DNA from 2 places in the Micromonospora sp. NPDC023956 genome. Region 1 is predicted to be linked to the other one. Evidence: riboswitches for the same ligand, from Rfam matches in the RefSeq annotation. Region 1 holds a riboswitch; the other holds the start of a gene.
The links. A riboswitch is a leader RNA that binds a small molecule or an ion and turns the genes downstream of it on or off. The one in region 1 is predicted to bind cobalamin.
Positions count from the first base shown of each region.

Region 2: it holds a riboswitch for cobalamin, as region 1 does, so the genes downstream of both, AB0F58_RS01415 (prenyltransferase/squalene oxidase repeat-containing protein) here and AB0F58_RS14960 (ABC transporter substrate-binding protein) in region 1, are expected to answer to the same signal.

Region 1 is NZ_JBEZZN010000006.1:231,361-234,752, forward strand. Features, by position in the region: gene AB0F58_RS14950 (dihydrodipicolinate synthase family protein) at 1-707, shown strand, start outside; gene AB0F58_RS14955 (sugar phosphate isomerase/epimerase family protein) at 782-1,546, shown strand; cobalamin riboswitch at 1,702-1,882, shown strand; gene AB0F58_RS14960 (ABC transporter substrate-binding protein) at 1,911-2,927, shown strand; gene AB0F58_RS14965 (iron chelate uptake ABC transporter family permease subunit) at 2,987-3,392, shown strand, end outside.
Region 2 is NZ_JBEZZN010000001.1:545,944-549,335, forward strand. Features, by position in the region: gene AB0F58_RS01410 (hypothetical protein) at 1-522, opposite strand, end outside; gene AB0F58_RS01415 (prenyltransferase/squalene oxidase repeat-containing protein) at 579-2,009, opposite strand; cobalamin riboswitch at 2,142-2,286, opposite strand; gene AB0F58_RS01420 (hypothetical protein) at 2,361-2,801, opposite strand; gene AB0F58_RS01425 (peptidase) at 2,882-3,392, opposite strand, start outside.

The DNA.
Region 1 (3,392 bases):
TGATGTGCAGCCGCCACCTCGCGGCGGTCGCCTCCGGCCCGGAGGACTACCTCTCCGTCTACGCCGAACTCCTCGCCGCCAGCGACGAACCTGTCGTCCTGCACTGGCTCGGCGACATGTTCGACCCGGCGCTGAGCGGCTACTGGGGCTCGACCGACCTGGACCTGGCCGCCGACACGGTGGTCCAGCTCGTCAAGGACCACGCCGACCGGGTCGACGGGATCAAGATCTCCCTGCTCGACGCCGACCGGGAGATCGCCCTGCGCCGCCGGCTGCCGGCCGGGGTGCGCCTCTACACCGGGGACGACTTCCACTACCCGGAGCTGATCCGCGGCGACGAGCAGGGCCACTCCGACGCGCTGCTCGGCATCTTCGCCGCCATCGCCCCGGCGGCCGGGGCGGCGCTGGCCGCCCTCGACGCCGGCGACCTGGCGGCGTACGACCGGATCATGGCGCCGACCGTGCCGCTGGCCCGGCACCTCTTCGCCGCGCCGACCTGGCACTACAAGACCGGGATCGTCTTCCTGGCCTGGCTCACCGGCCACCAGGAGCACTTCACCATGGTCGCCGGTCAGCAGGCCGGCCGGTCCCCGGCCCACCTGGCCCGGCTGCTCGTCCTCGCCGACTCCGCCGGGCTGCTGCCCGACGCCGAGCTGGCCGCCGCGCGGGCACGGGCCTACTTCACCGTCGCCGGGGTGACCCAGTGACCGCCCCGCAGGCCGTGCCGGGGGTCGACCGGCCCGCCGGGCTGGCCCGCTTCTCCTTCAACCAGGCCACCTCGATGAACTGGCCGCTGGAGGAGGCCGTGGCGGCCTGCGCCGACGCGGGCGTGCCGGGCATCGGACTGTGGCGGGAGCCGGTCGGGGCGTACGGCCTGGACCGCGCCGCCCGGCTGGTCCGCGCCGCCGGGCTCACCGTCACCTCGCTCTGCCGGGGCGGCTTCTTCACCGCCGACGACTGGCGGACGGAGAACCTGCGGGCCATCGAGGAGGCGGCCACCCTGGACTGCCCGGTCCTGGTGCTGGTCTCCGGTGGTCTGCCCGCCGGCAGCCGGGACCTCGACGGGGCCCGGTCGCGGGTCGCCGACGCCATCGCCGAGCTGGCACCGCACGCCACCGCCGCCGGGGTGACCCTGGCCATCGAACCGCTGCACCCGATGTTCTGTGCGGACCGGTGCGTGATCTCCACCCTCGGTCAGGCCCTCGACATTGCCGAGCGGTTCGAGCCGGGAGCGGTCGGGGTGGTCGTCGACGCCTACCACGTCTGGTGGGACGACACCGTCCACCACCAGATCGCCCGGGCCGGCGACCGGATCGCGGCCTTCCAGGTCTGCGACTGGATCACCCCGTTGCCGGCGGGGGTGCTGCTCGGCCGGGGGCTGCCCGGCGAGGGCTGCATCGACCTGCGTGGGCTCCGCCGGGCGGTGGACGCCGCCGGGTACACCGGCCCGATCGAGGTGGAGGTCTTCCACGGCGAGGTCTGGGAGCGCCCCGGCCGGGAGGTGCTGGCCGCCTCGGTGGAGGGCTACCTGCGGCACGTGCTCTGAGTGACCCCCGGGCCCACCGGTCGGCGTACGTCGACGCGTCGACCGGTGGGCCCGGCCTGCCGGCCGAAGGGGACGGACGTCCCGGTCGGCGGTGCGGCGGATACGTCGATCATGCGCGTGGTGTTCGTCACCGTGACACTCCCACGGACCAGCGGCTAGGGTGACGCTGCCGTGGTGCTCGGGAAGCCGGTGAGATACCGGCGCGGCCCTCGCCACTGTTATCGGGAAGTCCGCGACCTTCGTCTGCGAAGAGGCCACTGGGCGTACGCCTGGGAAGGCCGGTCAACGACGCACCACCCGTCAGCCAGGAGACCGGCCACGGCACTGTGACGAACCGTCCACGAGGTGCTGGAAGGCGATTCCGATGCGCGAGCGCGCTGTCTGGTCCACCCTGTCCCGGCGCGTTGCCGCGCCCCTGACCGCCCTGGTCGTCCTGCTCGGCGGGTGCGCCACCGACGACGATCCCCAGCGGTCCACTCCGGCGTCCGCCGGCCCGGTCACCGTGACCAACTGTGGTACGCCGGTCACCGTGGCGGCTCCGCCGGAACGGGCGGTGACCCTGAACCAGCCGGCCACCGAGATCATGCTGGCCCTCGGCCTGGCCGACCGGATGGCCGGCACGGCGTACCTGGACGACGCGATCCTGCCCGAGTACGCCGCCGCGTACGCCTCGGTGCCGGTGCTGGCCAAGGAGTACCCGGCGCGGGAGAAGCTGCTGGAGGCGGAACCGGACTTCGTCTACGGCTCCTTCCAGAGCGCGTTCGGCGACGAGGGGGCCGGCGACCGGGCCGAGCTGGCGAAACTCGGCGTCGGCTCGTACCTCTCCCCGGCCGGCTGCCCGGCGCCGCACCGGCCGGCGAAGCTCACCACCGACCACGTGTTCACCGAGCTCCGCGAGATCGCGGCCATCTTCGGCGTACCCGAGCGGGCCGAGAAGCTCATCACCGACCAGCGGACCCGGCTCGCCGCCGCGGCCGGCCGGGTCGACGGCGCCGCGAAGCTCTCCGTGCTCTGGTGGGACGCGGGCACCGACGCCCCGAGCGTGGGGGCCTGCTGCGGCGGGCCGGGCATGATCATGTCGGCGGTCGGGGTCACCAACGCCTTCGCCGACCTGACCGGGTCGTGGGCCGACAGCGGCTGGGAGACCGTCGCCGACCGCGACCCCGACGTCATCGTGCTGGTCGACGCGAGCTGGGACACCGCCGCCGCGAAGCGGACCTTCCTGACCGGGCACGCCACCCTGCGGCACCTCGGGGCGGTGGCGGGGAAGCGGTTCGTGGTCATCCCCTTCTCCTCCACCTCCGCCGGGGTCCGGGTCGTGCTCGGTGTCGAGGCGCTCGCCGAGGGCGTCGCCGGGCTCCCCGAGGGGACCGGACGCTGACCACCGTCACCGCTGCGGCCGGGGTACGGTCCCGCCCCCCGGCCGGGGCGGCCCTGCTGATGGGTGGGCTGCTGGTGGCGCTGGTGGCCTCGATCAGCGTGGCGGTCACCATCGGTCCGGCCGACATCTCGGTCCGTACCGTCTGGACGGTGGTCGGCGACCGGCTGGGCCTGGTCCACTCCGACGTGCCCCTGCTGCGCGAGCACATCGTCTGGCGGCTGCGGCTGCCCCGGGTGCTCGGCGCGGCGGCGGTCGGGGCCGGACTGGCGGCGGTCGGCGCGGTGATGCAGACCGTCACCCGCAACCCGCTTGCCGACCCGTACCTGCTCGGGGTCTCGTCCGGGGCGTCGCTCGGCGCGGTCGCGGTCCTCGTCGTCGGGCTGGGCGGCGGGATGGCCTCACTGACCGGCGGTGCGCTGGTCGGCGCGCTCGCCGCGTTCGTGGCGGTGATCGCGGTGGCCGGTT
Region 2 (3,392 bases), on a different contig from region 1:
GCCGGGGGGAACCGGTGGGGTCGCCCCGCCGGGCGGAACGGGTGGGGACGTCGTCGGGCGGGGCGGCGCCGGTCGGGTCGGTGCCACGCCGGGGCGGGGCGCGTCGTCGGGGCTGCGGTCCCGGGAGAACGACCAGCCCTCGAAACTGCCGGCCGGCGGCCTGCGGTTCAGCACGCCCTTGTCGCTGTAGCGCCAGCTGCCGCCGTTGTCGGCGTGCCAGTAGGACCAGTAGGCGTTGGCCGGTGGCGTGTCCACGCACTTCTCGGTCGCCACCGACGGCTTGCCCTCGACGCGGCAGACGAAGCCCTCACCCCAGCGGAGGGTGCCGGTGACCGAGAAGCCGGCGTTCTTCAGTGCCGCCAGGCCGGTCGCCTGGGCGCCCGGGGCGCAGCGGACCACCGTTCCGCCGCCGAGTTCGTTGAAGTCGACCACGACGGTGACCCCGGAGGCGTCCGGGCAGGGACCGGCGGTGCCGGCGGCGCGGGCCGGGCTCGGCACGACCAGGGCGGCGGCCACGGCCACGGGGACCGCCGTGAGCCGGACCGCCCCGGTGACCGCCGGGAACCGGATTCCGGCGGTCACGTCGTCCGCCGGCGGGTGACCACCACGAGCGCCGTACCACCGCCGATGAGCAGCAGCGCCACCAGCAGGTACGTGACGACGGAGGCGCCGGTGGTGGGCAGTCCGCCCGTCCCGCCCCCGGCCGGTGTGGTGCTCGGTGCGGCGGACGGGGTCGACGCGGTCGACGTCGGGGTCGGCGGGACCGGGCTGTCGGTGAGGCTCGGTGTCGGGGTGGGTGTGGCGGAGCCGGACGGCGTCGGTGAACCGCTCGGGGAGGGTGAGACGGAGACGCTCGGGCTGGGGCTCGGCGAGGAGGGCGGGTCGAGTCCGATCCGGCCGAGGGGCACCTGCGCCAGGCCGAGGAGCGCCTGGGCAGTGGACCGACGCCACTGGTCGCGGTCGTTCTCCCCCAGTCCGGCCCCCCGGGCCGCCGCCAGGGACTCGGCGTTGTAGGCGATCGCACCGGCGTCGGCGGCGGCTGCCCCGCCGGTCGCGGTGGTCAGTTGCAGCGCGACCAGGGCGACGGCGGCCCGGTCGGCTGCCGTGTCCCGTCCGGCCGCGGCGAGGGCCTGCCCGGCCAGACCGGTGCTGTTGGCGTTCGTGCCGGTGGTCGGGCCCGAACCGCCGAACGAACCGTCGGCGTGCTGCTGGGTCAGCAACCAGTCGGCGCCGCGTCGGGCCGCGTCGGCGGCGCCGGTGGCCCCCTCCTCGGCCGCGGTCAGCAGGGCCTGCACCGCCATGGCGGTCGAGTCCACGTCGAGGGTCGGTGCGGCCTGGGTGTCGCAGGTCGGCTTGTCCCCGGCGTCGGGGTACAGCCGGAAGCCCCCGGCCGCGCACTGCTGGCGGAGAAGGAAGTCCACGGGGTCCTGCGGAAGGTCACCGCTGCGGGCCAGCCCGAGCACGGTGAACGCCTGGTCGAAGGTGTTGCTGGCGTCGGGTCCGCTGGCCTCGTTGGTCCGGCTGGTGATCCGGCCCCGCTGGTCGCCGCTGTCCGCTCCGGCGACCAGGGCCAGGGTCTCCGCGCGCAGGTCCCAGCCGCCGAAGTCGGTCGGGTCCGCACCGGCGGCGGTGGCGGCGTAGAGCAGCTTCGCGGTCGCACCGCCGTCGGTGAAGCCCTCGATGCCGTAGTCGTCGTAGCTGTTGTACGACCGGACGTGCGCGGCGACCTGATCGGTGGCCGCACGGCGAGTCGGCTCGGCCACGTCGGCGGCGGTCAACGCGAGCAGACCGTCGACGGTCAGGCCCCAGTCCTGGCCGCCGAACGGGCCGGGCAGCGCCCCGTCGGTGAACTCGTCGGCCAGCCAGCTCGCACCGGCGCGGGCGGCGGCCGGGTCGGCCGTGCTGGACGGGGCCGCGAGGCCGAGGCCGGGGGCGGTGGCGGCGAGCGCGACGAGCGCGGTCGTCGCCGCGACGCCGATACCGGGACGTCGGAGCGGGGACAGGGGCATGCTGGGTGCCTTTCGCAGAGCGGTCGGTGAGCTCCGGAGGGCACCTCGGATCCGAAGAACCCGCTCGCGTGCATCGTGAGCGGGGTGACGGGCCTCGGCGGTGGCCGGACTTCACCCTGTAGACCTCGACAGTGGAAGCCGCTCGTCCCGGGCGGGGTGTTCCGGCTCGCGAGGTGGGCCTCGCTCACGGTTGCGGGTCAGCGCCGGCTTCTACCGGCTTCCCCCCACTCAGGACGTATGCAGTTGTCCCGGATGGACCCGGGTGCCGACACGATAGCGTCCGGTCGTCACGTGACGCCAGAAGAAAGGTGCCGGCACCCGGTCACCGCGTTCGGTGCGGGTGGCCGCCGGTCAGGGGGCGGGGATGCTCGGTGCCGCTCCCGAACCGAAGGACCAGCCCTCGACGCTGCCGGGTGCGGGGTTGTAGCTGCCCGCGCCGGAGCTGCTGTAGGACCAGGCGCCGCCGCTCGGCGCGTGCCAGTACGACCAGTACGCCGTGACCGGCGGGGTGTTGACGCACGGGTCCGTCGCGGAGGTCGGCAGGCCGTTGATCCGGCAGACGAAGGCCAGTCCCCAGCGCTGGGTGCCGGTGACGGTGAAGCCGGCGCCCTGCAGGGCGGCCAGCCCGGTGGCCGGGTCGCCGAGTGCGCAGGCGACCGACACTCCCCCGCCGAGCGCGGTGAAGTCCACCACGACGGTGACACCGGAGGTGCCGGTGCAGGCGGCGGCCTGGGCGGGCCGTGGGGCGGGTTCGGCGGCGGTCAGGCCGGCGGTGGCGAGGACGGCGGCCATCAGGCCGACGAGCCAGCCACGACGGGAGGGACGGAAGCGGGACACGGGTTCTCCTTCTGTCGGCAGGGTTTCTCGGCGGTTCATCGGCAGGGCAGGGTGGGGGCGTGCGCATCGGCGCCGACGGCGGAGAGCCGGGGGTAGCCGACGCCGGTCAGGCCCAGGACGGCCTGGGCGGTCGCCCGGTTGACGGTGTCCCGGTCGAGGGTGCCGCCGTCGACGTCGACCGCGCCCCGGTCGGCGGGCGCACCGGCGCAGCCGACCTGGAGCCCGACCAGGAATCCTCGGGCCCTGGCCCAGGCGAGCGGTCGGCCGCCGTCCCGGAGCGCCTGGGCGGCCAGACCGGTGCTGTTCGCGTTCGCGGTGCCGGCCGCGTTGGTGAAGCCCCCGTCGGTGCGCTGCACGGAGACGAGCCAGTGGATGCCGGCGGCGGCGTCGGCGGGTCGGCCGGCGACCCGCAGCGCCTGCACCGCCAGGGCGGTGGCGTCCACGTCGGAGACGCAGGTCGGCTGCGCGGGCAGCAGCGGGTAGCCACCGTCGGGGCAGCGGGTGCCGGCGAGCCACTGTCCCGCGGTGGGTGGGACACCGGCGGCG